4 regions of the Ciceribacter thiooxidans genome follow, and region 3 is predicted to be linked to each of the others. Evidence: riboswitches for the same ligand, from Rfam matches in the RefSeq annotation. Region 3 holds a riboswitch; each other region holds the start of a gene.
What was found. Region 3 has a riboswitch for cobalamin ahead of cobT (nicotinate-nucleotide--dimethylbenzimidazole phosphoribosyltransferase). Riboswitches for the same ligand answer to the same signal wherever they lie in the genome.
Positions count from the first base shown of each region.

Region 1 (7,397 bases), on a different replicon from region 3:
GTTGCGGCTGGGTCCGGCTCGCGCTAAACGAGAGGTATGAGCGACACCATGACCCGCCCCGACACTCTTCGTATCGCAATTGCGCAGTTCAATCCGACTGTCGGCGACGTCGCCGGCAATCTCGCCAAGGCCCGTGAGGTGCGCGGCCAGGCGGCCGCCGCCGGCGCCGATCTGGTGCTCTTCACCGAACTCTTTATTTCCGGCTATCCGCCGGAAGACCTTGTTCTGAAAAGAGCTTTCCTCAGGAACTGCCTCGCGGCGGTGGAGCAGCTCGCGGCCGACACCGCAGATGGCGGGCCGGGGGTGGTCATCGGCTTTCCGCGGCAGGGAGAAAGCGGTCGGCACAATTCGGTCGCCGTCCTCGACCGGGGAAAGGTCATCGCGACCCGCGACAAGATCGACTTGCCGAACTACGGCGAATTCGACGAAAAGCGCGTCTTCACCGCCGGCGAGATGCCGGGGCCGGTGAATTTTCGGGGAATTCGCATTGGTATCCCGGTTTGCGAGGATATCTGGGGCGATCTCGGCGTCTGCGAGACGCTCGCCGAAGCAGGGGCGGAAATCCTCCTCGTGCCGAACGGCTCGCCCTATTACAGGGCGAAGATCGACGTGCGTTACCAGATTGCCCTGAAGCAGGTGATCGAGTGCGGGCTGCCGCTCGTCTACGCCAATCAGGTGGGCGGGCAGGACGAACTCGTCTTCGACGGCGCGAGCTTTGCCTTCAACGCCGACAAGTCACTCGCTTTCCAGATGAACCAGTTCGAGGCCGAGCTTCTGGTCACGACCTGGAAGCGCAGTGGCGATGGCTGGCGTTGCGAGGAACGGCCGATCGCCCACGTGCCGGAGAACGAGGAGGCGGATTACCGCGCCTGCATGCTCGGCCTGCGCGACTACGTCAACAAGAACGGTTTCAAGAGCGTGGTGATCGGCCTTTCGGGCGGCATCGATTCGGCGCTCTGCGCGGCGATTGCCGTCGATGCGCTCGGCGCCGAGCGGGTGCGGACGGTCATGCTGCCTTACCGCTACACCTCGGAAAGCTCGTTCTCGGATGCCGCGGCTTGCGCCAAGGCGCTCGGCTGCCATTACGACATCGTACCCATCGGTGAGCCGGTCGACGCTTTCATCTCCGCGCTCTCCGAACTCTTCGAGGGAACGGAACCGGGCGTCACGGAGGAGAACCTGCAGGCGCGCACCCGCGGCACGATCCTCATGGCGATCTCCAACAAGTTCGGCGCCATGGTCGTTACGACCGGCAACAAGTCGGAAATGTCGGTCGGCTACGCGACGCTCTACGGCGACATGAACGGCGGCTTCAATCCGGTCAAGGACCTCTACAAGATGCAGGTCTACGCGCTTTCTGGCTGGCGCAACAAGAACGTGCCGCTGGGCGCGCTTGGCCCCGCCGGCGAGGTCATACCGGCCAACATCATTTCCAAGGCTCCGTCGGCGGAGCTGCGGCCGAACCAGACCGACCAGGATTCGCTGCCGCCCTATCCGGCGCTGGACGACATCCTCGAATGCCTCGTCGAGCAGGAGATGTCGGTGGAGGAGATCGTCGCGCGCGGCCACGACGTTGCGACCGTACACAGGATCGAGCATCTGCTCTATCTGGCAGAGTACAAGCGCCGGCAGTCGGCGCCCGGTGTAAAGATCACCCGCAAGAACTTCGGCCGCGACCGGCGCTACCCGATCACCAACCGGTTCCGGGACCGCTGATCACGCCGATCCCAGCAAGGAGGCGAGCATGCGCAGTTCCGTCGAGATCTTCGACTGCAAAAGCCGCACCTCGCGGGTCGTCTGGCAGACGGAGGCGCTGGTCGAGGCGCCGAACTGGACCCCGGACGGTGCGCACCTTGTGATCAACGGCGACGGCCTGATCTACCGGCTGCCGGTCGATGGAAGCGCGCCGCCGGAGCCGATCGAGACGGGCTTTGCCGTCGGTTGCAACAATGATCACGGTCTTTCTCCCGACGGCACGACGCTCGCGATTTCCGACAAGACAGAGCACGGCAAATCCTGCATCTACCTCCTGCCGGCCACCGGCGGCGTGCCGCGGCAGGTGACCGCGCGGCTGCCGTCCTACTGGCACGGCTGGTCGCCCGACGGGCGGCATCTCGCCTATTGCGGAATCCGCAACGATGAATTCGGCATCTACACGATCTCCGTCGACGGGGGCGAGGAGCGGGAGCTGATCCGTGGCGGCGGGCACAACGATGGTCCCGACTATTCGCCCGACGGACAATGGATCTACTTCAACTCCGACCGCAGCGGGCTGATGCAGATCTGGAAGATCCGGCCCGATGGCACTGGTCTCGACCAGGTGACTGATGACGGCTTCGCCAACTGGTTTCCGCATCCCGCACCGAAGGGCGACGGGCTGATCTTTCTCTCCTATCGCAGCGACGTCGAAGGTCACCCGCGGGACAAGCAAGTATCGATACGGCGGAAGGACGTCGCGACGGGAGAGGTGGAGACACTCCTCAACCTCTTCGGCGGGCAGGGCTCGCTGAACGTGCCGAGCTGGTCTCCCGACGGCGATGCTTTCGCCTATGTTCGCTATTTCCCCGTCGAGTAAAACCGGATTGCACGCCGTTGGTCTTGCCACGGGCGGCGAACTGTGAACAATCGGCAGCGTCAGGTGCCCGCAGGCAAGGCGGGAGAATCGGGAATCCGGTGACAGTCCGGAACGTGCCCAACGCTGTGTGGCGGATGCCTGTCGCAAGGAACCGGTCTTCCGGTTCGCGTCACTGGCTTTTTGGCCGGGAAGGCGGCGACGGGCAGCGGAAGCCGAGTCAGAAGACCGGCCTGGCAAGATAGACTTGGCCCGCGCGGACGGCGGGCGGTCCTTTGCATTGTTGGGGATTTGACGATGCCGGACGAGCCGATGGACCATATGGTTCGGGTCGGCGCCTTCTCCGTTGAGGAGCGCGCTGCCATTTACAAAGCCATAGAAACCCGCCGCGACGTGCGCGACCAGTTCCTGCCGGACCCTCTGCCGGACGATCTCGTCTGGCGCCTGCTGTCGGCCGCGCACCATGCGCCGTCGGTGGGCTTCATGCAGCCGTGGAATTTCATTCTCGTGCGCGATGCCGAGCGGCGGGAGGAGATCTGGCGCGCCTTCAGCCGTGCCAACGACGAGGCGGCGGAGATGTTTTCGGGCAAGAAGCGTGGCGACTATCGTGCGCTGAAGCTCGAGGGTATCCGCAAGGCACCGCTCGGTATCTGCGTGACGTGCGATCCGACGCGCGGTGGTCCGGTCGTGCTCGGCCGAACGCACAATTTCAGCATGGACCGCTATTCGACGGTGTGTGCGATCCAGAACCTGTGGCTTGCGGCGCGCGCCGAAGGCGTCGGAGTCGGCTGGGTCAGCATTTTCCACGAGGACGAGCTGAAACGGATTCTCGCGATTCCGGAACATGTCGAGGTGATCGGCTGGTTCTGTCTCGGATATGTCGACACACTCTACGGAGAGCCCGAACTGGCGGTGAAGGGTTGGCGGAAGCGCCTGCCGCTCGAGGATCTGGTTTTTTCCGAAATCTGGCAGGATCGGCCGGTCGGCTGAGATCCGGCGGATAGCTGCGGGTATCCGCGCTCTACTGCTGGACCGGCTGCGGACCGGAGAGCGCCGGATGCCTGAGATCGATGCCGCTCGTCTCGCTCGGGAGGAAGACCGGGCCGACCTGTCGCACCTTCTTCTCCGCGGGATCATAGGGTCGCTCAACCGGTAACGACGGCTCCGCCTTCTCGGGAGCCGGCTTGCCGGCCGTCTTCAGGTCGATGACAGAGGAGTTGTAGTCCGGCACGTTTGCGCCGGCCGCCTGCGTCTTCATTCTGCGATAGAATTCGGTGAGGTTGCAGGTGCAGGAGGGTTGGTCGCCCTTGCGGCGGCTCTGGTAGGCGAATGCTGTCGGCGACTGCCGGTAGGGCCTGCCGGTCGTGGTCGAAATCATCTCGCCGCTTTCGGGCTCGGTGACCGACCGGAAATAGAGTTCGGTCTCGATGCCGGGGCACATCTGCCGGCATAGCTCGGCATCGCGCCGGAAGGTAAGCGGCGTGGTGTTCGACGAGATCGGGAAGAAGGCGCCGTCGCAGGTGCGCACGCAGAGCGTCTGCAGATTGCCCGCACCGTTCCGCCAACCGCCCGTCGGCAAGCCGTCCGGACCGAGGCGCGGCGCCACCATGTCGAGATAGGGTGTGCGGGGCGGTTCGGCGGGCGTGACATCGGCCTTCACAGGCTCTTCGTCGCAGTGGTTGGCCTCCATCAGGTCGAGAATCCGCTGACGGACCTCGTTCGGCTGCGTCGCACCGTTTCGCGCGGCATCGCGCCTGTCGACAAGCTGTTGCTTGTCCTCCTCCAGCCGCTTGATCTCGGCGGAAAGCGTTGCGCATTCTGGACGGTTCATCGCCGTATAATCAATGACGCTCGGAGAGCCGCAATGCAGGTCGAAAAAACGCTGGCGAGCCTTGCGGATCTGGAAGTTCTGCCTCGCGATCGCGCTGGAGAAGCGTCGCATCGCGGCGGTATCGCTCACCACTTCCGGCTCGCTTGCGAGGCTTGCCCGCAATCTGTCGCAGGTCATCGATGCATGGGAGATGGCCGGAGCAGGAAGGGTCGCAAGGACCATCACGGACAGCAGGGCGAGGCGACGGCGGTACGGCAATTGGCGTTCCCGATCTGCGGATAAAAGGCGTTGCTCGGAGCGATTTGCCTTTAGGCGCTTCCATCATAAATGGCGAGCGCCAATCCGCCAACCGGAGGTTCGATTTTGGCTTAACAGAAGGCGCCGGCCGGAGACTTGCCTCCGGCCGGTACCTGACCGGCGAGAACGACCGCCGTCAGGCGGCGCGGGCCTGTTCGAGCGTCATCGGCTGTTCCAGCACGCGGTGGTCGATTCCGGCGACCTCCTTCATCCGGTCGAGCAGGTCCTGGGTCACTTCCCAGGCGATGGCGACCGCGTAGACGGAGCCGATCTTCTGGGGATCGGCAATCCTTTCTCCCGGGCATCCCATGCGGCGGAACATGCGTTCGAGGAACACGTCGGTCACCGTGACGATGTGCGTGAGCCCGGAGGCGAGCCCGAGCTCGCCGACACCGCACATCAGCTCGGCGGCCGCAAGCGTCACCTGGTTCGAGGCACGGTCCTGCGAGATCTCCGGATCAATGCAGAAACGGCTCGATTCCCAGATCGCGGCGCTGCGGATCGGCGGATTTTCGCCGAGCAGAACCGGGAAAGTATCGTCGAGCATGTTCGGGCCGAGGGTGGGAAGCAGCCGCAGGGCACCCCGCAGGCGCCCCGTCTCGGGCGAGTAGGACAGGACGTAGATCGGATTTGCGTCGTCGTAGTGATCGATTTCCCAGTCGCCCTCTACCTTGACATCCCATTTCAGGAGGTCGTGAAAGACCCGCTTTCGCAGGCTGAATACGTCCGCCATTTCTTTCGAATGGCGATCGCGATTGGCTCCGTTGATAATCTTGATCATTGCCGGTCTCCCTTCTGAGGTCAGGGAGAAAAATTCGCCTCTTCAGCTAGAAATTGAAACTGGCGGTAGGGACAGTTTAAGTAATTGCAATTTGCGATTATTCTCGCTTGCCCATCGTGCAAAGCCCGGCGCCGGCGCAAATGCTCGCAGGGCGCAGGCTTCCTATTCGGATCGATTGTCCGGTCCGGAGATGAGGCCCTGCCACACGGCTTCGGCGACCGCCTGCGTATTGCTGACGACATTCAGCTTCCGCCGGGCGTTGGACATGAAATAGCGGACGGTGCGTTCGGAGATGCCGAGAATGACGGCGATCTCCCAATAGCTCTTGCCGGCCGCAGCCCAGGTGAGCGCCTCCTTCTCCCTACCGGTCAGGATCGAACGCGCGCTCTGTCGGTGGGGGCCTTCCTCAGCCGTTTCCAGCACGGCCGCGTGGAATTTCGCAGCGAGCGTGTGAAGGTCGCGGTCGTAGTGACGTCGAAACTGACGCCAGTCGCGTGCGTCCGCGACGCTGATCGCAAAAAGGGCCGCATGGCCTTCGCGGGAAGCGAGGGGATAGCAGACGCCGGTGGTGGACAAGGAGTGTTCGCGCGCGACGGACAGGAGGAGTTGTGCGATCGGAATCGTTTCCGGCAGCATGAACCAGTCGAGCGGCCGCACGGAGGTGAGGGCGTGCTTGAGCAGAGGGGTCAGGACATGCGGACCGAGGGCGGTGACAGCCCGGACAACATGCGGCGCGTAGGTGTGGTGGATACGATGCAGTCTGACTCCGGTCGCCGCAGGGATGGCGTCGATATAGAGGATGTTCGAGATTGCGAACTCAGCCTGCATCCTTTTGAAAAACGGCTGCGGTCGAACGACCTCTTCGCTTTCCAGCCAGTCCAGCAGGTCAAAATAACCCTTCTGGTTAATCATTATCTGACCCTGACAAATCTATGGGATAAGATCGTCCAGCAAAAATGGCTTGTCCAGCGCATTTTTCATGCGCCGGAAGAGGTCTGATCGTGTGCCTTTCTTGTAACAGGAAGCATGCGTCGCGACGGGGATATCGCCGCGACGCGCACGTCGTCATGCGGGTTGCGTGGCTTCCACGACCGCGAGTGCCGCCATGTTGACGACGCCGCGTGAGGTGACCGATGTCGAGAGCACGTGGGCAGGAAGTGCTGCACCAAGCAGGATCGGGCCGACGTGGAGTGCATCCATCATCGTGCGCACGAGGCCGAGCGAGATGTTGGCGGCATCGAGATTCGGGAAGACCAGGAGATTGGCTTCACCGGTGAGCGTGCTGTCAGGCATGGCACGCTTGCGCAGCGCCTCTGAGAGCGCCGAGCCACCCTGCATCTCGCCGTCGACCTCGAGGTCGGGCGCGCGCTCGCGAATGAGGCGCAGGGCCTCCCGCATCTTGCGGGCGCTTTCGGAATCACGCGAGCCGAAATTGGAGTGGGTGAGGAGGGCTGCCTTCGGGGTGATCCCGAAGCGGCGGACCTCCTGTGCAGCCAACACTGTCGTTTCGGCGATTTCCGCAGCCGTCGGGTTGTGGGTCACGAAGGTATCGGTGAAGAAGATCGCGCCGCGCTGGGAGATCAGCAGGCTGAGACCCGAAAAGGCGCATACGCCCGACTTCTTGCCGATGATCTGGCCGACATCGCGCAGATGCCGATCGAAACGGCCCTCGACCCCGCAGATCAGCGCATCGGCATCACCACGGCGAACCGCGAGCGCTCCGATGACCGTGTTGTTGGTGCGCACGATCGTACGTGCGGCTTCCGGATTGATACCGGCGCGGCCGACGAGCCCGAAATATTCTTCGACATAGTCGCGGTAGCGCGGATCGTCTTCCGGATTGACCACCTCGAAGTCGGCGCCGGGGCGAATGCGCAGCCCGAAACGCTGGAGGCGGTTCTCGATGATCGGCGGAC
Region 1 is NZ_CP059896.1:1,282,093-1,289,489, forward strand. It holds gene H4I97_RS06000 (NAD+ synthase) at 49-1,716, shown strand; gene H4I97_RS06005 (TolB family protein) at 1,745-2,575, shown strand; cobalamin riboswitch at 2,620-2,823, shown strand; gene bluB (5,6-dimethylbenzimidazole synthase) at 2,870-3,562, shown strand; gene H4I97_RS06015 (DUF2865 domain-containing protein) at 3,594-4,661, opposite strand; gene H4I97_RS06020 (acyl-homoserine-lactone synthase) at 4,837-5,481, opposite strand; gene H4I97_RS06025 (helix-turn-helix transcriptional regulator) at 5,644-6,393, opposite strand; gene H4I97_RS06030 (NADP-dependent malic enzyme) at 6,547-7,397, opposite strand, start outside.
Region 1: linked by a shared signal. The riboswitch ahead of bluB (5,6-dimethylbenzimidazole synthase) and the one ahead of cobT (nicotinate-nucleotide--dimethylbenzimidazole phosphoribosyltransferase) in region 3 are both predicted to bind cobalamin.

Region 2 (7,397 bases), on a different replicon from region 3:
CCCGAGTTTCGACCATGCGGGAAAAGCGGCGGACGCGGCCGCAACCGCGGCCCGGACGTCATCGAGTCCGGACGCGGGCGCGACGGAGGCCACGTCGCCTGTGAACGGGTCCCGGCGCTCGAAAGTCGCGCCGGACACCGCGTCGACAGATTTGCCGTTGATGATCTGCTGTATTCTCATGGTCGATCGTCTCCTCTCAAGATCGATGGTGAAAACAGGATGACGCGCAGCGCAGCGTCAGATGGGATAGGTTTCGCGCCCGCCATTGACGGTGATCCAACGCAGCTCGGTGAAAGCCTCGACCGCCTGCACGCCGCCGAAGCGACCGTGACCGCTCGCCTTCACACCGCCGAAGGGTGCCTGCGGTTCGTCGGACACGGTCGCACCGTTGATATGGCAGATGCCGGACTCGATCCGTCGCGCGACATCCATTGCCCGTCCGACATCCCGCCCAAAAACGGCAGCGGAAAGCCCGTACTGGCTGTCGTTCGCAATGGTGATCGCTTCGTCGACATCCGCGGCGCGGATGACGATGGCGACCGGCCCGAAGCTCTCGTCGCCGTAGAGGCGCATCGCCGGCGTCACGCCATCAAGCACGGTGGCGTCCATGAAACTGTCGTGGCTCGTTCCGCCGACGAGAAGACGCGCGCCTTTCGAGACAGCATCCTCCACCAGCGCACGAACCCGCTTCACCGCCTCGATACCGATCATCGAGCCGAGCGGGATACCCGGCCGCGACGGATCCCCGGCCTTCAGGTCTCTCGCCCGCTCGACGAAGAGCGCAAGGAATTCCTCGGCGACCGCATCGAGCACGATGATGCGCTCGGTCGCCATGCAGATCTGCCCCTGGTTGAAGAAGGCACCGAAGGCTGCGGCCTCCGCGGCGCGCTCGAGGTCGGCATCATCCAGTACCACCAGGGGCGCCTTACCCCCGAGCTCGAGAAGACAGGGTTTCAGGTGCCGTGCCGCGACTTGCCCCACCAAGCGGCCGATCCGAGTGGACCCCGTGAAGTTGACACGGCGAACGGCGGGGTGGGCGATCAGCGCCTCGACGATCACCGCCGCGTCGGCCGGATCGTTGCTGACGATGTTGACCACGCCCGGCGGAAATCCGGCCTCGCGCATGACGTCACCGATCAGCCAATGCGTTTGCGGACAGAGTTCGGATGTCTTGAACACCACGGTGTTGCCGCAGGCGAGCGGCATGGCGATCGCCCGGAAGCCGAGCGTCACCGGCGCGTTCCAGGGCGCAATCGCAAGGCAGACGCCGGCCGGCTGCCGGACGGCGAGCGACAACCGGCCGGCGACGGCCGACGGCAAAACCGCCCCGGTTACGGCCGTGGTCATCGAGGCGGCGTCGCGGATGATCTCGACGCCGAGCGAGAGATTGAAGTCGCACCAGCTGCAGGTGGCGCCGGTTTCCGCCGTCATTGCGGCAACGAAATCGTCTGCCCGCGCCATCAATATGTCGGCTGCACGTTCGAGCAACGCCCGGCGCTCGCCGGGTCCGGTCTCCGACCAGCGTGGAAAGGCGGCCGCCGCGGCATTCGCGGCCCGCCCGGCATCAACCGTCGACGCCGCAGCAGCGACGCTCGCGACATCGCCGCTCACCGGATTGCGCCGGAGGAAGGTCGCTCCGCCTGCGGCATCCTCGTCGACGTTCCCGATCATCAGCCTGGCTTCGAACATGTCGATCACCCTTGGAAACCCGGATCCAAAACCGTTCTTCAGGGGAATCCGGGCGCAAGCCGGCCAATGCGTCGCCATGCCCACCAAGCCTCCTCCCAAAGGCATCAGAGAAGCTTAGGGGTTGACCATGGAGTTGAGAATGCGATTTTCTGGCGACAACATGTGGATTTCCGGTGCTTGTTCGAAAAGGCGGGACACGTGCGATCCGGAGCCGCGATGACCGACAGACACACCATTCACCGCAAACTGCGCTGTAATCCGCTTCTCCCGGCCCTGGCACGACGGTCGATGCGCCTCCCCGCGCCGCCTTACGAGCACTTCGCACATCTCCTCGTTCTTTCGACTGGGTTATGGCGATTGCGTTCACCGGCGCGCGATGATCTCGTCATCGGTCCCGCCGTGGCAATCCTGCCGCCAGACAACGATCTTTCCCTGCTCGTCGAGGCGGGCAGCGCCGGCCATCTTCTCGGTCTTGCGGACGCGCATCTGGCAGAGACTGTTGACGATCATCCTGAAGGCCACGGCCTCCGGCTTCTGCTGTCGCAGGAGATCATTCGGCAAGACATCGAACGCGCGGAAATCGAGGCTCTCGCTCCGCTGCTCCGGGGTCTTTCCGAGGAACTCGAGCGGGAGCACCCATCCGTGATGGCGTCCAACGCCTTTCTGCAGCTTCTTCTGCTGAGGATCTGGCGCCTCACCGGCGCTGATGACCTCCCGTTCGCCAGACCTGCGAAGACAGGCGACATTCTCCAGCGCTTTCGCCATCTCGTCGAAAGTCACTTCGAGGAACAGCGACCGATCCGATTCTACGCCGAACAGCTCGGCATCACTGCAGATCGACTGCATTCGCTCTGCAGCAAGGCTCTCGGCAGGACACCGATCGAGCTCGTCCACGAACGCACGATCCGCGAAGCAAAGATCAAGCTCGAACGCTCTCCGCGAACCATCCACGGAATCGCAGAAAGCCTCGGCTTCCGCGATCCGACCTACTTCAGTCACTTTTTCAAGCGAAAAACCGGCCTGTCTCCCGCCGCGTACCGGCGGAGCATTGTCGCAAGCGACGGCAGGATGGCACAGGAAGAACCGGCAACCTATGCCGACTGGCCATGACCGATCCGGCACAGTGGATCATGGTCGCAAACTCCCGGAAACAGGATCGCTACACAGCCGAATTCTTCACCGTGGTGAAGACGCAGTACACGCTTGCCTGAGAAGGTACGGCCGGGGGCAACCTCCCCCGGCCTCTGCACAAGCGATCGAGGCGATGTCAGCCCTTGGTGATCACGATGAGGGTCGTGAAGATTACCGGCACGGCGGTCAAGGCCGGCAGGATGATTGCCGGATAGCCGAAATAGGCGATGGCGAGAAGCCAGACCAAAACCAGGTTGAGGATGAAGAGAAGCTTGGCCGTGGTCGGTCCGGTAAAGGCTTCCCTGAGCATCCATCCGAAGACTGGAACACTGTAGACCATTCTTGCGAGCATAACGGATTTCCTTTCCTCACCGGCGACAGCCTTGATTTTCGTCAACCCCCTAGACGCCGTGGAAAGACGCCGCAATGCGGCATTTTGGCCCGCATCCGTTTCCAGCCGATTGCGCGCGCTCGTGTCATCGACTATCACCAGTTGGTCTGCACGAAAGAAGCCCGTGGTTGCGGCCGCATCGGTCCATCCCGCGTCGCTAATCGAACTGCAGATTTATTCAAAACCAGCGATGGTTCCACCCGACGAATACGAAGCGGTGGATGAAAAGGGAATACGGTGAGGATTACCCATCAGGGGCCGAAACCGTAGCTGCCCCCGCAACTGTGAGCGGAGAGCGACGTCCAGCGTGCCATTGGCCGGAAACGGTTGATAAGGCGGACCGAGCCGGGACCCGCGAGCCAGGAGACCTGCCATCGCTTCGGCCACGATTTCCGTGGCGTCTCAAGCAATTCCGCGCGGTGGGCGCGGAGGAAAGGCAATAGAATGCATATTGAAGTTGGAATTATCGATCCGGTTCGTATCGCCCTTGCGAACGCAGCCGCCCTCAGCGTCGTCGCATCCCAGCTGCCGGCCGTCGTGCGCAACCCGCTGGTCGTGCCGAAGGCCCTCGTTTCGGCCGTGGTGTTTTCCGCCCTGATGCAGGCCTGGCACCTGCCGGTCGGTCCGTCCGAACTGCACCTGATCGGCGCGACCACCATCTACATGCTCTTCGGTTTCGCGCCGGCCATGCTCGGCTTCGCGCTCGGCCTCGTCCTGCAGGCTTTCCTGTTCGAACCGGGCGACATCCCGCATCTCGGCGTCAACGCGCTCTCCCTGATGGTACCGATGATCGCAGTCCATTACAGCTTCGGCCGCCGGCTCTTCGACGCCCGGCTCCGGGACCGTTTCAACCTCGGCAAGGTGCTGCGCATCGACGCCGTCTATTACGCGGGCGTCTCGGCGATGGTCGGCTTCTGGCTGATGATCTCCAACGACGCGGTCGCCTTCAGCGACTGGGCTACCTGGGTCGCCGCGTATTTCCCGGTCTTCCTGGTCGAAGCCTTCATCACCTTCACCGCTGTGTCGGTGATCAAGGGCTTCCGCGCCAACGAACTGGTCTCGCGCATGACAGAGGTCGATCGCCTGACCTTCGCCTGAGACCGGCGGGCGGCTGTCGCTGTCACAAACCGAGAAGGCGCATGGTCGTCGGGCCATGCGCTTTTTCTTTTGATAAGAGCCGGCCAAAGCGCCTTGGCTTTCCTTCCGCGGAAGGCCTCGCTTGACAAAACCGGGTGGAAAACTAAGGGTCCGGCGAGGACGACCGGCGTCCGTTCCATGATTTCAGAAGGGCGAGGCCATTGCGCATTCTCTCCGAAGCCTACTTCCCCGAACTGCCGAACTACTATCGTGGCAAGGTTCGTGAAAACTATGATCTTCCGGATGGCCGGCGCATCATCATTTCCACCGATCGGTTGAGCGCCTTCGACCGCATTCTCACCTGCGTTCCCTACAAGGGACAGGTGCTGACGCAGACGGCCCGTTACTGGTTTGAGCAGACGAAGGATATCTGTCCGAACCACGTGCTGGATTACCCCGACCCGAACGTCGTCGTCGGCAAGAAGCTCGACATCCTTCCGGTCGAGATCGTCGTGCGGGGATACCTCGCGGGAACGACGGGCACCTCCATCCTGACGCTCTACAAGGCCGGTCAGCGGGAGATGTACGGAATCCGGCTGCCGGACGGCATGCGCGACAACCAGGTCCTGCCGCAGGCGATCATCACCCCGACGAGCAAGGCTTTCGACGGCGGCCATGACGAGCCGCTGACGCCGGAGCAGATCGTCTCGACCGGGCTTTTGACGCAGAAGCAGTGGGACACGCTTTCGGATTACGCGCTGGCGCTTTTCGCCCGCGGGCAGAAGCTCGCTGCCGAACGGGGGCTCATCCTCGTCGACACCAAGTACGAGTTCGGCACAGACAAGGACGGCACCATCATCCTCGCCGACGAGATCCACACGCCGGACAGCAGCCGCTACTGGATTGCCGCGAGCTATCCCGAGCATTTCGAAAAGGGCGAACGTCCGGCGAGCTTCGACAAGGACTTCGTCCGGTCATGGGTCGCCGAACGCTGCGATCCCTACAAGGACGAAATTCCGGAGATTCCGGCGAAACTGGTCGAGGACACCTCCGCGGTTTATATAAAGGCGTATGAGGCAATCACCGGCGAAACGTTCGTTCCGGACGACAGCGGAGAAACACCGCTGGCAAGGGTCCGCGCAAATCTCGGTCGCTACTTTCCACGGAGCTGAGTGAAGCCTTGGCGATCGCGCCGAAAGAGGAAGGGCTCCCGTCGGGCAAAGGACCGGCTGCCACGCGCGCCGCGCGCAAGCCACGGCGCCCGGCGGCCGAGACGCGCGAGGACATCCTCAACAAGGCCGAGGAACTGTTCCGCACCAAAGGCTTCACGAATGTCGCGATGGCGGATGTCGCCGCAGCACTCGGAATGTCGCCGGCAAACGTGTTCAAGCACTTCCATTCGAAGGCGCATCTCGTCGACGCCATTTCGGTCCGCCACCTCGAGGCGATGATCGAGCGGCTCGCCCGGCCCGACGACCACAAGGCGCCGCCCGAGCGCCTCCTCCTCTTCGTCGAACGGTTGATGGAAAGCCACCTGCGGGATCTGCAGAAGAGTCCGCACATCTTCGAGATGATTGTCTTTTCCGCCGGCCAGGAACTGCCCTGCGCCGAGCAGTACCGCGAGATGCTGATCGACGACATTGCCCAGATCATCGATGCGGGCATCGAAAGCGGCGTCTACCACGTGAAGGACAGCCGCAAGACCGCCGAAGTTGCGGCCATGGCACTGGCCTGCGTCCTCCACCCGGTATTGATCGCAAAGGAGAAGGCCGACATATTGGCAACACGTTGCCGTGAAGTTGTGGCTCTGATCGATACCGCACTGCAAAATCCGCTTGCAAAGTGACGATACCACTATTACGTCACTTTGCATCGCCTCCGTCCAGCGACGTGAGGACGACGTGGAATTATGCCGTCGCCATCCCCTTGTTCGGGATGGACATGGCCTATAAAAATTGACGCCTGCTAATTTAGTCGGCCCTGCCGATCCTCCCGTGCACGCCTTTTTTTCGGAAAGAACCGATGTCCAGACGTTTTCTGCTGCCTTCTCTTTTCCTGCTCGTCACCGCGGCGCTTACAGGCTGCAATGACTCCGGCGAACAAAAGGCCGGGCCGGGTGCGGGTGCCGAGCGGCCGCCGTCGCCGGTCAGCGTCGTCATCATGAAGAAGGCCGAACAGCCGCTGACGACCGTCCTGCCGGGCCGCGCCGACGCCTTCCAGACAGCCGCGATCCGTCCGCGCGTGAGCGGCGTCATCAAGGAAATCGCCTTCCGGGAAGGCAGCGAGGTCAAGCAGGGCGATCTTCTCTACAAGATTGAAGACGATACCTACCGTGCCGAAGTCGCGCAGGCGAAGGCGAGCCTTGCCAAGGCCGAGGCGAGCGTTCCGAGCGCCGAAGCGAACCTCGCCCGCTATGAGCGGCTGGTCGGAAGCGGCGCAACCCAGATCGAATTCGAAAACGCCAAGGTGACGCTTCTTCAGGCCCAGGCCGACGTCGCCCAGGCGAAGGCCGCCCTCAACGCCGCCGAAATCAACCTCGACCTTACCGAGATCGAGGCGCCGTTCGAAGGCGTGACGAGCGCCTCCGCATTCTCGATCGGCAACGTGGTAACCGCCAACCAGGCGGACACGCTGATGACCCTTCGCCGGCTGGACCCGATCTATATCGAACTCACCGAATCGAGCGCCAACCTGCTGAGGCTGCGTGAAGCGATCGAGGCAGGCCGGGTGAGCCAGGAAGGCGGCACGATCGCCGACATCCGGCTGACGCTCGAAGACGGCACGCAGTATCCGCTGGTCGGCAAGCTCGACATGTCGGAAATGGCCGTTAGCGAAACCACCGGCACGTTCTCGATCCGCGCACTCTTCGACAATCCCGACAAGCTTATCCTGCCCGGCATGTATGTCCGCGCAACGGTGGTCGTCGGCAAGGAGAGCGGTTATCTCATTCCCCAGCGTGCCGCGACCCGCAATGCCCGCGGCGAAGTGACGGCAAAGTTCGTCAACGCCCAAAGCATCGTCGAGACGCGAACCTTTGCCCATAGCCAGGTTTCCGGCAACAACTGGCTGGTTTCGGAAGGAATAAGCGACGGTGACAAGCTGATCGTCG
Region 2 is NZ_CP059896.1:369,185-376,581, reverse strand. It holds gene H4I97_RS01715 (aldehyde dehydrogenase) at 1-180, opposite strand, end outside; gene H4I97_RS01710 (aldehyde dehydrogenase) at 238-1,689, opposite strand; gene H4I97_RS01705 (helix-turn-helix transcriptional regulator) at 1,906-2,799, shown strand; gene H4I97_RS01700 (hypothetical protein) at 2,957-3,172, opposite strand; cobalamin riboswitch at 3,386-3,601, shown strand; gene H4I97_RS01695 (energy-coupling factor ABC transporter permease) at 3,656-4,309, shown strand; gene H4I97_RS01690 (phosphoribosylaminoimidazolesuccinocarboxamide synthase) at 4,510-5,460, shown strand; gene H4I97_RS01685 (TetR/AcrR family transcriptional regulator) at 5,475-6,134, shown strand; gene H4I97_RS01680 (efflux RND transporter periplasmic adaptor subunit) at 6,311-7,397, shown strand, end outside.
Region 2: linked by a shared signal. The riboswitch ahead of H4I97_RS01695 (energy-coupling factor ABC transporter permease) and the one ahead of cobT (nicotinate-nucleotide--dimethylbenzimidazole phosphoribosyltransferase) in region 3 are both predicted to bind cobalamin.

Region 3 (7,397 bases):
GTTGCGGTCTTCGCCTCTGCCTCCGAAACCTTCAGCCAGAGGAATATCAACTGTTCCATCGCCGAGAGCTTTGAGCGTTTTGCGCCTGTCATGGAGGCGGCAAAAGTGGCCGGCGTTCCGGTGCGCGGCTACGTCTCCTGCGTCGTCGCCTGCCCCTATGAGGGTTCCGTCGTGCCAGAGGCTGTTCGTCTGGTTGCGGAGCGTCTGGTCGGGCTCGGCTGTCGCGAGATCTCGCTCGGCGACACGATCGGCGCGGGCACGCCGGACACAGTATCCGCCATGCTGGACGAGGTCCTGCGGTCGGTGCCGGTCCAGCAACTGGCGGGGCATTTCCACGACACCGGCGATCGTGCGCTCGCCAATGTCGAAGCCGCCCTTGATCGCGGACTGCGGACCTTCGATTCCGCGGTTGGTGGGCTCGGCGGCTGCCCTTATGCGCCGGGCGCCAAAGGCAATGTCGCAACCGGACCGCTTTTGGACTTGCTCGAACGTCGCGGGTTTGAAACCGGGATCGATCCGGAGAAACTGAAACGCGCCGAGGCTTTCATCAAGGAGCGGATCGGGCGTCTTTCCGGGAGGAACGCATGACGGAATTCGAAACGATCCTGATCGACACCGACGAGCGTGGCATCGCGCGCCTGACGCTGAACCGTCCCGACAAGCACAATGCTTTGAACGCCCGGATGATCGCCGAACTCACGAAAGCCGCAGACATCCTCGGCGCGGATGAGAGTGTCCGCTCCGTCGTGCTCGCCGGCAACGGGGCAAGTTTCTGCGCCGGCGGCGATCTCGGCTGGATGCGGGAGCAGCGGGACAAGGACCGTGCCGGAAAGATGCAGGAAAGCCGGGCGCTTTCGGCCATGTTTTCGGCACTCGATGCCCTGCCGAAACCGCTGATCGGCCGGGTTCACGGGAACGCCTATGGCGGCGGTATTGGGCTGATGGCAGTCTGCGACATCGTCATTTCGGTGGGAACCGCCCGTTTTGCCCTCACCGAGACCCGCCTCGGGCTCATCCCGGCCACCATCGGCCCCTTCGTCGTTCGCCGTACCGGCGAGGGCTACGCCCGGCAGTTTTTTTTCACGGCCAAACCGTTCGATGCCACTTTCGCCCTGAGATGCGGCCTCGTCTCCACCGTGACGGAAGCAGAACAACTGGATGCCTGTGTCGAGGCTGAAATCGCGGAGATCCTGAAAACGCGGCCGGGGGCGGTCGCAGCGGCAAAGGCGCTTTGCCTGGAACTCGGCGGCCATAGCCTCTCGGGACTTTCCGAGCGGACCGCCGAATTGCTCGCGGACCGGTGGGAAAGCGCGGAAGCCGCGGAAGGCATCGAGGCCTTCCTCGCGAGATAGTAGAAACTAGACGCCTGAGGAGGAATGTCCTCATCCTTCCCCGGGCGTCTATGAGTTCCAGGTGAATGCCGGTGACGGCCCGGCCTCTGCGCCGCCTATCAGGCTGCGCCGCTGTCCACGCCGGCCTCGGCGAAAGTGGCCATGCCGAGGTGGCATCGTAGGGCGGCTTTCGCGAGAATCGCGCCCAGCACCGCGCCGGTTCCTTCCCCAAGCCTGAGGTCGAGATCGAGAAGCGGTCTGAGGCCGAGGTGGGCGAGAAGTCGCCGGTGGCCCGGCTCCATGGACGCATGTCCCACCATACAATGCGCAAGAGGGTCGACGCCGCTGCAATACAGGGCAAGGGCGGCGGCGGAGCATATGAATCCGTCGAGCATGACCGGGATCGAGAGCAGACGCGCGGCGAGAATGGCCCCGGCCATGGCGGCGATCTCACGTCCACCGAGTATCCGCAGGGCATCCAGACCGTCATCGATGGATTCCCGATGACGTTCGACAGCCTCGGAAATGATCTCGGCCTTTCGTTTTAGGACGTCATCGGAGACGCCTGAGCCGCGGCCACACCATTCGACGGCAGGGCCGCCGAGGAGCGCAAGGCACAGAGCCGAAGCCGACGTCGTGTTTCCGATGCCCATCTCTCCGGGGCACAGGATGCTGGCATCCGGCCGAACGGCGTGCATTCCCGCGTTGAACGCTTTCAGGAACTCGCTTTCCGTCATGGCGGGCGCGTGCAGGAAGTTTTTGACCGGTCGGGCAAGGTCCAGGGGAATGACCGTCATGCTGGCTCCCAGCTCGGCACTCAACTGGTTGATCGCAGCGCCGCCTCTCTCGAAGTTGAGGACCATCTGCTCGGTGACGACCGGCGGATAGGCGGAGACGCCTGCCTCGGCGATACCGTGATTGCCGGCGAAGACGCAGGTTTGCGGCCGGTCCATGGCCGGCGGGTAGCGACCTTGCCAGCGGGCAAGCCAGGCGACGGTCTGCTCGAGCCGCCCGAGGCTTCCGGGTGGCTTGGTCAGCATGCCCTCGCGGGCGGCGGCGGCCTCTGCGGCTCGCGTGTCACCTTGCGGAAGCTGGCTTAGCGCCTTTCGCAAGGAGGCGAGGGTTTCAAAAGACGGGATTGGTTGTTGCCCCGAGGCGAGGCTCATTTCTGCAGACATACGGGTCCTCCACGTGACGCCGATCATTCCACCCTTTGCCATCGGGCGGATTTCGGTTGCGGATCAACTCGTCTTCTGACTTCCAGCATGGCCGGGTTCAGGCACCTTCCCGTCCGGGACCGGACAGTGGCGGACAAAGCCTCCTGAGACTCGTATCTGGTTACAGCGGCGGGACCGTCTCGGAATTTCACCGAGTTCCGTTAGTTGTCGAGACGGCTGTAACCTGCGCGTTGCCTTCAGGCAACGGATGCCGCGGCCATCGTGGGTGGAACGTGGGCGCTTCAGAAGGAAAAATGCCGCGGATCTTTGATCCGACGCAAAGAGACTGCTCTACGTTCCGGCTTCTCGTGCTTTCCCTGGCCGCCATAAGCGATCGTTTACGGAGGACATAGGGGACGCCCATCGAATGATGTCAGAGAACCGACTATTCGCGACTTGTCATCCTCACGAATCTTGGTAGATCGGAATTCCGGCCAACTCGAAGGGAAACGATATGCCGGATTTCTCCACTATCATACTTTTTGCCCTCGCGTGCGTCGTGCTGACCGCCACGCCCGGACCCGACATGCTTCTCATTGCGTCACGCAGCTTAAGCCAGGGGCGAGCTGCGGGATTCCTGACCTATGCCGGTATAGCACTCGGCACATATTGCCATGCCCTCGCAGCAGCGTTGGGACTTTCACAGCTTTTTGTCGCAGTTCCGACGGCATACGAGGTCGTTCGTTGGGCCGGGTGCGCCTATTTGATGTACCTCGCGTGGAAAACCATTCGTTCCGAGGGCGCACATTTCTCTCCTGAGTCGGCCTTAAAGCGATTTTCAATGAAGCGGATCCTCGGCGAAGGTCTGGCAACAAATCTTCTAAATCCGAAAATGGCCCTCTTTGTCTTGGCGTTGTTCCCTCAGTTTGTGCGCCCAGAGGCAGGATCGCTTACTGTCCAAATGCTGGTCCTCGCTACCGTGCTGAATGGAATAGGCCTCATCGTAAATGGTTCGGTTGTCCTTTTGAGCGGGCATATCCGCAGGCGCGTCACGAGTCTGGTCCGATTCAGGAAGCTGCCGCAGTATCTTCTCGCGACAGTTCTTGCAGGTCTGGCTTGCCGCCTCGCATTGGGAGCCAGAAACTAACTGCACCGCACCCGACGAAGTCTGCCGGGAGGTCGAGGTTCGTACTCGCCCCTCCGGCAAGCAAGCTCACAAGTGCATCTTTGGTTCATCCTGACCTGACACGGGAAGGGGCAGGTGGCGACGCGAGCAGTGAGAAAGCCGAGGACGTTACAGCCGGCGCGACCGCGTGGCTCTTCAAAGGCCACCCCGGAAGAGGTTCGCGCGCAGTGCACTGGGGCTGACGCCGAGCTTCTGTCGAAGCACAGTCGTGAGGTGCGCATGGGAGGAAAAGCCGGACACCAGTGCGACTGCGCTCAAATCCTCGGCCCCGGCGGCAATCAGCGCCCGGGCCCGCGCGATCCGCCGGTCGAGAATATAGGCGTGAGGCGAGCGGCCGGTGGCTTGCCTGAAGGTTCGGGAAAAGAAGCCGGCGGAAAGGCCGAGCTCATCGGCGAGGTCCTGCACCGTCAGCATTCGGTCGAGACGGGCCTCGATAATCTCGTCGACCCGCTGCCGACGCTGCGCGGTCATCCATCGTGCGCCGCCCCTTGACGACTGACGGGACTGCATTTGGCAGGAAAGCCGCTCGATCAGAACGTTCATCAACGCTTCGCAACGCACGGGTTCGGCAACCGGAACGGCGAGAAGCAGGCCTCTCATCGCATGCGCGGCCGCAATCGCGGCTGGATCCATGCGATCGCTGAAGGGCACGTCGACAGCCTCGTCGAGATCAAAGCCTTTCACGGCAAGATACTCTCCGCCCGCAGGCGACCGCGAGTAGACGTCGCAGCCCTCCGGCACATAGGCAAGACCGTTCGGTGTCGCGCGAAACGGCCGGATGCGATCGCCGGCATAGGCATGCACGCCCTTCTGGCTGTCGAAGGCAAAGCCGAGCAGAGCGCGGTCTGCCGTGTAGCGGGCCTCGTAGGGTTGGCGCGGCAGCAACTCCGCCGACCAGCGTCCGACCGTCACTCGCCGCGTCGGCTCGGTCTTCAAGGTCGCGGTGCCTTCCATACCCTCATCCATCCTTAATCAGGTCCAGAGACCTTTTACGTCAGGAATCTGAAAGCGTCACCCGTCCGGGCATGCCAGTCTTGCGGTCACGGACAGAAACGGAGCGACACATGAAGCAGTTTACCCGCAAGGACCTCGAAGAGGCAGCCGCGCTCGTCCATCGCCATATGCCGCCTACGCCGCAATATGCGTGGCCGCAGCTTTCAAGCGAGGTCGGGGCGACTGTCTGGGTGAAACACGAAAATCACACGCCGGCGGGTGCGTTCAAGGTTCGGGGCGGCATCACCTTTCTGGACTGGCTCCGCCGCGCATTCCCGGAGACCCGGGGAATCGTCACCGCTACGCGTGGCAATCACGGCCAGAGCCAGGCGCGTGCAGCGCGGGCCTGCGGCCTCGAAGTGCGGATCGTCGTGCCGCACGGCAATTCCGTTGAGAAGAACGCAGCCATGCGCGCATGGGGCGGTGAGGTCATCGAATTCGGCCGCGATTTCGACGAGGCACGAACCGAAGCACGGCGGCTTGCTGCCGAAACGGGGCATCTTCTTGTGCCGCCCTTCCACGAGGAGATCGTCCGCGGCGTCGCGAGCTACGCCCTGGAGTTCTTCACGGCCGTGCCCGATCTCGATGCGGTCTATGTCCCGATCGGTTGCGGTTCCGGTATCTGCGGCGTCATCGCCGCGCGCGATGTACTCGGCCTGAATACCGAGGTGATCGGCGTCGTATCCGCCCATGCGCCGGCCGCGAAGCTTTCCTTCGAAGCGGGACGACTGATCGAGACGGAGACGGCGTTGACCTTCGCCGACGGCATGGCGGTTCGCGTGCCCGTGGAGGAAGCGTTTGCGGTTTACGCGAACGGAGCGTCCCGCATCGTCGCCGTCACGGACGATGAGGTGGCCGAAGCCATGCGCCTCATCTATCTCACCACCCATAACCTCGCCGAGGGGGCCGGTGCCGCGCCGCTCGCCGCCGTCCTCCAGGAGCGCAAGACCGTGCGAGGGAAGAGGATCGGGATCATCCTCAGTGGCGCCAATGTGGATGCCGACCTCTTCCGGGCGGTGCTGGCGGGAGAGACGCCGCGGGTCGCGTGATCTCCGTTCACGGCAACGGGACGGCGAGCCCGCGTTTCAACGTCTTCAGCACGACATGGGTGGTGAACTTGCGAACATTTGGGTTCTCGTTCACCAGCCGCTCGGCGAGCGTATCGAAATCGTCGATCGATCCGCAGACGACGACGAGCGTGTAGTCGCCACGGCCGGTGATGCACCAGGCTTCCTGGACCTCGGGGGTCTTCGCGATCCATTGGTGAAGGTTTGCCATGAGTTCCGGCCGATCCCGCTCGAGCTCGAGCTCGACAAGAAGGGTAACGCCTAATCCGACCTTCCTCGGGTCGACGATCGAGACGTCGCCGAGAATGACCTTGTTTTCCCGCAGCCGCTGAAGGCGCCTCTGTGCCGAGGACGGTGAAAGCCCGGTGCGGACCGCAATGTCCTCGATGGTGGCACGGGCATCCTCCTGCAGGATTGCCAGAATTTCCCGATCGACGGCGGTGACATGTTCGGGTGATCCGCTCGAAGTTGCGCGCCTTCTGGGTAGACTATCCATTTGACCGATCATGTTTGAGGAATCTTCCCGTTTCGGACAGCTATGCTGCCCGCATGACTGATTTGCAACATCGCCCCGGCGTCGCCGGCATCCTCTCCGCCTATGACGCCATCGACCCGGTCTTTCTCGACACACCGCTCGTGCGGCATGCCGCAGCCGATGCCGAACTTGGGCTTGCCCTTCACGCGAAGGTGGAGACGCTGAACCCGATCCGCTCCTTCAAGGGGCGCGGAACCGACTGGCTTCTCCGGACGATGCCTTCCTCCGGCGTTCCGATCGTTACGGCCTCTGCCGGAAACTTCGGCCAGGGGCTCGCCTATGCGGCTGCCAAGCGGAGACGCAAGGCGATCATCTTTGCGGCGACGAACGCCAACCCGCTGAAGATCGCCGCCATGCGCGGGCTTGGAGCCGATGTGCGCCTCCATGGCGAGGATTTTGACGCGGCGAAGGGGGAGGCGCGCCAGTTCTCTGCCGAAAAGGGCTATGTCTTCGTCGAGGACGGGGCTGAGGCGGCCATTGCCGAGGGCGCCGGCACCATCGCACTTGAGACCACGCGGCAGACCGACATGCGAGGTATCCCTCTCGACATCGTCCTCGTGCCCCTCGGCAACGGTGCCCTTCTGACAGGTGTCGGCACGTGGATGAAGGCGAAGATGCCGTCTTGCCGCGTGATCGGCGTCGTCGCGGCAGAAGCCCCGGCGATGCTTCTTTCCTGGCAGCGCGGCACGTATGTCGCGACTCCGTCTGCGCCGACGATCGCCGACGGGATCGCCGTGCGCGAGCCAGTCCCTCATGCACTCGAAACGATGAAGACCACGGTGGACGAGGTGTGGACGGTCGGCGAAGAGACGATCCGGTCGGCGATGCGATTCTGCCTGCAGCATTACGGTCTGGTCGTCGAGCCCGCCGGTGCGGCGGGCGTTGCCGCCACACTGGAACACCGGGAGAGGCTGCAGGGAGGATCCGTGGCGACGATCCTCTGCGGCGGCAACGTGGTCCGCTAGCGGTACGTGCCCGCTCACCTGTTGCCGACGAGCATGCGGTAGCGGAACTGGTCGATGACGACGGCGAGGATCAGCAGCGAGCCGAGCAGCACCATCTGCATGTAGGAACCGATCTGCATCAAGTTCATGCCGTTCTGGACGAGCACGATGAAGAAGGCGCCCA
Region 3 is NZ_CP059897.1:291,975-299,371, reverse strand. It holds gene H4I97_RS19390 (hydroxymethylglutaryl-CoA lyase) at 1-588, shown strand, start outside; gene H4I97_RS19385 (crotonase/enoyl-CoA hydratase family protein) at 585-1,352, shown strand; gene cobT (nicotinate-nucleotide--dimethylbenzimidazole phosphoribosyltransferase) at 1,451-2,509, opposite strand; cobalamin riboswitch at 2,580-2,708, opposite strand; gene H4I97_RS19375 (LysE family translocator) at 3,003-3,635, shown strand; gene H4I97_RS19370 (helix-turn-helix domain-containing protein) at 3,810-4,628, opposite strand; gene H4I97_RS19365 (threonine dehydratase) at 4,739-5,716, shown strand; gene H4I97_RS19360 (Lrp/AsnC family transcriptional regulator) at 5,724-6,230, opposite strand; gene H4I97_RS19355 (threonine ammonia-lyase) at 6,284-7,234, shown strand; gene H4I97_RS19350 (ABC transporter permease) at 7,249-7,397, opposite strand, start outside.

Region 4 (7,397 bases), on a different replicon from region 3:
GCCGCTCGACGTCGACGCCAAGGCCAAGACGGGGCCGATCGCCGGCAAGGATCTGAAACACTCGGGCGACGGCGAACTCCTCTCGCGCATGCTGCTTTACGAGGACGAAAAGGTCTTCGTGCTCAACAAGCCGGCGGGCCTTGCCGTTCAGGGTGGGTCGGGTGTGACCCGCCACATCGACAAGATGCTCGAGGCCTGGACGAACAAGAAGGGCGAGAAGCCGCGTCTCGTTCACCGCATCGACCGCGACACCTCCGGTGTTCTCGTCGTCGCCCGCTCGCGCGGCGCCGCGCAGAAGCTGACGGCCGCCTTCCGCGAGCGCGACACCCACAAGATCTACTGGTCGCTGGTCAAGGGCGTGCCGCGCAAGCACGAAGACAAGATTTCAACCTGGCTCGTCAAGGAGCAGACTCCGGACGGTGACCGCATGCGCGTCGCCAAACACGGCGAGGAGGGGGCAGACCACGCCGTCTCCTATTACCGGGTGATCGACACGGCCGCGCAGAACCTCGCCTGGCTGGAGATGGAGCCCTATACGGGGCGCACCCATCAGCTTCGCGTCCATGCGCTCTATATGGGGCACCCGATCATCGGCGATCCGAAATACTTCATCGACGATCCGAACTGGGATTTTCCGGGCGGCGTCCAGAAGCGGCTGCATCTCCATGCGCGCTCCATCGACATTCCGCATCCTTCCGGCGGGCGGCTGAAGGTGACGGCGCCGCTGCCGCCGCACATGGTGCAGAGCTGGAACCTGCTCGGCTTCGACGAGGCCGATGGAGCGAGGGACGAGGAATGAAACTCGTTCTCTTCGATTGCGACGGTACGCTCGTCGACAGTGTCGGCCTCATCCATGCGGTGATGACGCGCACCTTCCTTCACTTCGGCCACGCCGCGCCGGATGTCGAACGCACGAAGGCGATCATCGGCCTGAGCCTCGATCTCGCGATCGCCACCATGCAGGGCAAGCCGGATGTCGACCACGAGGCGGGGGCGATGGCACTCTACTACAAGGCGGTTTTCGCCGAGGTGCGTGCCGAGCTGGGCTTCGAGGAGCCGCTCTATGACGGGATTGCCGAGGTGATCGCGGCGATGGTTCGCCGGGACGACCTTTTGATCGGGGCGGTGACCGGCAAGTCCCGCCGCGGCCTCGACGGCGTGCTTGAAACCCATGGGTTGAAGCCCCATTTCGTCGTTTCACGGACGGCGGACGACTGTCCGTCGAAACCCAATCCGGCCATGGTCCTGGAGTGCTGCCGCGAAACCGGCATGGATGCGCGGGATGCGGTCGTCATCGGCGACGCGATCTACGACATGCAGATGGGCAAGGCCGCCGGCGCCCGGGCGATCGGTGTCTCCTGGGGCTATTCGACGACCGCCGCGCTGCTGCTTGCCGGCGCCGACGCCGTCGTCGATCGCCCGGCCGACCTCCTGGCTCATATCATGAAAGGAGCCGTCGATGCGTGACCTTCTCAGCGATTTCGGCCCCGAGCCGAGCGACCCGGACCCGGTGCGCCGCGCACAGATCCAGATGCAGCGGCCGCAGGCCAAGCGCTTCTACACTGAAGTCGACACGCGGAGCGAGGATGACGGCGTCGCCGTCCTGCTCGACGGACGCGGCGTGAAGACGCCGGCGAAACGTGCGCTGCGGCTGCCGACGGCCGAGGCTGCCGAACTGGTCGCTTCGGAGTGGCGCGCACAGGGCGAGACGATCGATCCGGCGACGATGCCGACGACCCGGCTTGCCAATACCGCGATCGACGCTGTCGCCGATCAGGTCGATGCCGTGTTCGAGGATATTGTGCGCTACGCCGGCAACGACCTGCTCTGCTACCACGCGGAATCGCCGCAGGAACTCGTCGAACGGCAGGCGCGGCAGTGGGGACGGGTGATCGACTGGGTGGCTTCCTCCCACGGCGCCCGCTTCGTTCTCGCCGCCGGCATCGTGCATCAGGCGCAGCCACAGGCGGCAATCGATGCCTTCGCTTCGGCGCTCGGCGCCTACCGGACGCCGTTCGAACTCGCGGCGCTGCACGTCGTGACGACGCTGACCGGTTCGGCGATCCTGGCGCTCGCCTTCGCCGAAGGCTTTCTTTCCGTCCCCGAGATCTGGGCGCTCGCCCATCTCGACGAAGACTGGACGGAGGAGCATTGGGGCGTCGACGAGGAGGCGCAGGCCCGCCGGGCCAAGCGCTTCGAGGAGATGGACGCTGCGGCGCGCCTGTTCCGGGCCGTGCGGGCTGCCGCTTAACGCGGCGCTAACCATAACGGTGACAGGCTCTTTCGACCGAATCGGGATCGGATCAGCCTGTCATGCTTCTGCGGTTCTGCCATGCCGCCATCGCCCTTCTCCTTTCCGCGCTGCTGTCGTCGTGCAGTATCGCGGGGGCGGGGGCCTTTACGCCGCGCAAGGTCTATGACGTCCGCGACCTGACGGTACTCGCCGATATCCGTGTGCCGAAGGCGGTGATCGTCGGCACCGACAGCCGTATTGCCGCGGCGATCGCTGCGACCGTGCCGCGGCCGGAGGCGCCACCGGTGGTGCTCTCGGTGCGGATCGGTTCCTACCGGCCGGACATTTCGCCGCTCAACCGCCGCAGCGAGGCAACAGTCACGGTGACCGCTGTCTCGGTCATCGACGGTTCTCCGGTCGCGAGCGCGACCTTCCCGGTTACGAGCGGAACGGAAAACCCGGATTTCGAGGCGGAGGCGCTTGCCGAAGCGGTCGCCGCGCGCATCCGCTCGCTCTTCGCGCTGAGCATGCCGTCGGCGCTTCAGTGATGGGCTGAGGGACGGCTTGCCGCCCTCCCGTTCGAATTGACTTCACCTTCGCTTGCGCCTAAGCGTTTTTCATTCGGATGGTTTCCGCGCCGTCGATACGGAGCGGAACGCAAAAGGGAATGCGACGGTGGGGACCCAAGCCGGGCCTGCCAATCGCAGCCGACCCCGCGACTGTAGAGCGGTGAGGGTCCTTCATCCGGCGAGCCGGAATATCCGTGACGGGTCCGCAAGGAGCGGACGGCGGGTTCTTCGGCGAAACCGGAAAAGCCACTGGAGTGGCGACACGAACAGCCGGGGCCGGGACGCCTCTATTTCTACGAATCGTCCGCCCTTCGTGTCGCCTCGAAGCTTCGGGAAGGCGAGAGAGACCCGTTGGCGCAAGGCGCCTCAACCGCGAGCCAGGAGACCTGCCACCCGTGCCGGGCTTTGAAAGCCCATCCTGGGGAAAATCCCCGTTGCCAGCACGGAGGTTGTCGTGGCGACATCTTGTGACGGCGGGATCGTGCGATCCCGCATTTCCATATCCTTTCTGCCGGGCCGCGCGCCCGGCCTCTTCCCGTGTCCATCTTTCCGGCGCTCTGCTGCGGAGGTCCGTCCTTGAGCGCGGCTGACGGCCATTGCGTCTTCGTGCTCGGCGGTGCCCGTTCGGGCAAGTCACGGCATGCGGAGACGCTTGCCGAGGTGAGCGGGCTCGAACGCCATTATGTCGCGACCGGACGCGCCTTCGATGACGAAATGCGCGAACGCATAGCCCTGCATCGCGAAAGCCGCGGTGGGCTCTGGACGACCCATGAGGAGCCGGTCGACCTTGCCGGCGTTCTCCGGCGCATTGATGCGCCGGGCCGTGTGGTGCTCGTCGACTGCCTGACGCTCTGGGTCACGAACCTGATGCTGGACGAACGCGATGTCGCCGCCGAAAGCGCGCGCCTCGTCGCGGTCCTGCCGACGCTTCAGGCGCGGCTCATCCTCGTGTCGAACGAGGTCGGGCTCGGCATCGTGCCGGAAAACCGCATGGCGCGCGAATTCCGCGACCATGCCGGGCGGCTCCACCAGATGGTCGCGTCGGTCGCGACCGAAGTCTATTTCGTCGCGGCGGGACTGCCGCTGAAAATGAAGGGTTGAACCATGCTGCAGCAGAAGATCCCGGCAACCGTCATCACCGGCTTCCTCGGCGCCGGAAAGACGACGATCATCCGCAACATGCTGATGAACGCCAACGGCAAGAAGATCGCGCTCATCATCAACGAATTCGGCGACCTCGGCGTCGATGGTGAGGTGCTGAAGGGCTGCGGTGCCGACAATTGCACCGAGGACGACATCATCGAGCTTACCAATGGCTGCATCTGCTGCACGGTGGCCGACGATTTCGTGCCGACCATGCAGAAACTGCTCGAACGTGAGGAGCGGCCGGACCACATCGTCATCGAGACCTCCGGCCTCGCCCTGCCGCAGCCGCTGGTCGCCGCCTTCAACTGGCCGGACATCCGCACCCGCGTCACCGTCGACGGCGTGGTGACCGTGGTCGACAGTGCCGCGGTGGCGGCCGGTCGTTTCGCCGACGATCACGACCGGGTCGACGCCATGCGCGAGCAGGATGCCTCGCTCGACCACGACAGCCCGCTCGAAGAACTCTTCGAGGACCAGCTCACCTGCGCCGACCTGATCGTCCTCAACAAGACCGATCTGCTGGACGGCGAGGGGATCGCGGCAGTCCGCTCCGAGGTTGCGGGACGCATCAACCGCAAGCCGACGCTGGTCGAGGCGAGGAACGGCGAAGTTCCCGCGATCGTGCTCCTCGGCCTCGGCGCCGGTTCGGAAGCCGATATCGAAAACCGCAGGTCGCACCACGAGCTTGAGCACGAGGCAGCGCACGCCTCAGGTGAGGGGCACGACCACCTGCATCACCACGACCACGACGAGTTCGAGAGCTTTGCGCTGAGGCTTCCGGCGATCGCCGATCCGGCCGCCTTCGTCGAACGGCTGAGGGCCGTCATCGAAACCCACGACATCCTGCGTCTCAAGGGCTTTGTCGACGTGCCCGGCAAGCCGATGCGGCTCGTCATCCAGGCGGTCGGCTCGCGGATCGACACCTATTTCGACCGTCCCTGGGCGGCCGGCGAGAAGCGCGAAACCCGCCTCGTCGTCATCGGCCTGCACGAATGGGATTTTGCGGCGGTGGTCGAGGCGGTCGAGAAGGCGGCCTGAGGATCGATTGAGCTCATGAATATCTCGATTACCCCCCTCTGGCCTGCCGGCCATCTCCCCCTCAAGGGGGAGATCACCATGCGGAGACGCCCGGTCGTTCCGTCAGCGCTGAAGCGGGGCGGTTGCTCGGAGAACAGGTTAGAAGGGTTTTTCGGGCAGCTCGACTTGTCGGCTTCCGATCTCCCCCTTGAGGGGGAGATGGCCGGCAGGCCAGAGGGAGGTGTTGTCGACGCGATACGCCTCGGCGCGAACTCTTGGGGAAGCGACACGGCCATGCATCTTCTCCTAGCCCAGAAAGGCTCGATCAGCGACGGCGAGGAAGCGATCGATCTCGGCCAGAGCGCCGGTGACATCATCTTCCTGACGGCGGCCGATACTGAGCTTTCCGCGATCGCCGCGGCGGTGCGGGCGCGCGGCGAGGCCGGTCCGAAGTGGCGTCTCGCGAGCCTGATGGCGCTGAAACATCCGATGTCGGTCGACACCTATGTCGAGCGGACCGCACGCCATGCGCGGCTGATCGTGGTTCGGGCGCTCGGCGGTGCCAGCTATTTCCAGTATGCACTGGAAGCCCTGCATGCGGCGGCACAACGATCGGGCGCGATGATCGCCGTGCTTCCGGGCGACGACAAGCCGGACGAGGGGCTTTCGAGTTTTTCCAACCTGCCGGCGGGGGACCTCGCATCGCTCTGGGCCTATCTGATCGAGGGCGGCGATGCCAATGCCGGCGGTGTGGTCGCCTATGCCGAAGCACTCGTCGCCGGGACCGAGAGGCCCGAGCCGGCGCGGCCGCTGCTGAAAGCCGGCATCTGGTGGCCGGGCCGTGGCGTGATTGGCGTGGAGGAATGGAAAGAGGCGTCGAAGATTGCCCCTCATCCGCCTGCCGGCACCTTCTCCCCGTCGGACGGGGAGAAGGGACAAGGGGTGACGTCGGCGTCTCCTTCTCCCGCGTGCGGGGAGAAGGTGCCCGAAGGGCGGATGAGGGGCCGAGCACCGACGAGCATTCGCTGCCCGTCGTCGCCGTCTGCTTCTACCGAGCGCTCGTCCAGAGCGGCGAGACGAAGCCGGTGGAGGCCCTGATCGACGCCTTGGAGGCCGAAGGGCTCGCCGCATTGCCGGTCTTCGTCTCGAGCCTCAAGGATGCCGTCTCGGTCGATACGCTGCGCGCGATCTTTGCCGAGGCGCCGCCCGCCGTGGTCATCAATGCGACGGGCTTTGCTGTTTCCGCGCCGGGCGCCGAGCGCCGGGCGACCGTCCTTGATGAAGGCGGAGCCGTCGTCCTGCAGGCGATCTTTTCGGCGTCCGCGAAGGATGCATGGCAGGCCTCCAGCCAGGGCCTTTCGGCGCGTGATCTCGCGATGAACGTGGCACTGCCCGAGGTCGACGGACGGGTGCTTGCCCGCGCCGTCTCGTTCAAGTCGGCGGCCCGCTTCGACGAACGCGTCGAGGCGAACATCGTCACCCACGAACCGGAACCAGGGCGGACGGCCTTCGTCGCGGCGCTCTCTGCGCGCTGGGCGCGTCTCAGGCATGCGCCGGCCGACGAACGGCGTGTGGCGCTCATCATGGCGAACTACCCGAACCGCGACGGCCGTCTCGGCAACGGCGTCGGCCTCGACACCCCGGCCGGGACGATCGAGGTGCTGCGGGCGATGGAGAAGACCGGCTACGCCGTCGGCCAAGTGCCGGAGAACGGCGACGCCCTGATGACGCATCTGATGGCAGGACCGACGAACGCCGCGAATGACGGTCGGGAAATTCGCGAAACCATTTCCCTGAACCGGTACAAGGCCTTCTTCGAAAAGCTTCCGAAAGTGATTCAGGACGAGGTCGCGGCCCGCTGGGGCGCGCCGGAGAACGATCCCTTCTTCGTCGACGGGCGGTTCGCGCTGCCGCTGTCGCGGTTCGGCAATCTGCTCGTCGGTATCCAGCCCGCCCGCGGTTACAACATCGATCCGAAGGAGAGCTATCACTCTCCGGACCTCGTGCCACCGCACGGCTATCTTGCCTTCTACGCGCATCTGAGGACGGTCTTCGACGCCCATGCGGTGATCCATATGGGCAAGCACGGCAACCTTGAATGGCTGCCGGGCAAGGCGCTGGCACTTTCCGAGACCTGCTATCCGGAGGCGGTGTTCGGACCCTTGCCGCATCTCTATCCCTTCATCGTCAACGATCCCGGCGAGGGTACGCAGGCGAAGCGGCGAACCTCGGCCGTCATCATCGACCACCTGACGCCGCCGCTGACGCGTGCGGAAAGCTATGGTCCGCTGAAGGACCTTGAGGCCCTGGTCGACGAGTATTACGAGGCCGCCGGCGGAGATCCGCGCCGCCTGAAGCTGCTGAAGAAGCAGATCCTCGATCTCGTCGCCGACATCGGCCTCGATGAGGATGCCGGGATTGCCAAGGGCGAG
Region 4 is NZ_CP059896.1:1,397,638-1,405,034, forward strand. It holds gene H4I97_RS06545 (RluA family pseudouridine synthase) at 1-799, shown strand, start outside; gene H4I97_RS06550 (HAD-IA family hydrolase) at 796-1,467, shown strand; gene H4I97_RS06555 (ATP12 family chaperone protein) at 1,460-2,251, shown strand; gene H4I97_RS06560 (hypothetical protein) at 2,314-2,781, shown strand; cobalamin riboswitch at 2,843-3,210, shown strand; gene cobU (bifunctional adenosylcobinamide kinase/adenosylcobinamide-phosphate guanylyltransferase) at 3,379-3,903, shown strand; gene cobW (cobalamin biosynthesis protein CobW) at 3,907-4,986, shown strand; gene cobN (cobaltochelatase subunit CobN) at 5,934-7,397, shown strand, end outside.
Region 4: linked by a shared signal. The riboswitch ahead of cobU (bifunctional adenosylcobinamide kinase/adenosylcobinamide-phosphate guanylyltransferase) and the one ahead of cobT (nicotinate-nucleotide--dimethylbenzimidazole phosphoribosyltransferase) in region 3 are both predicted to bind cobalamin.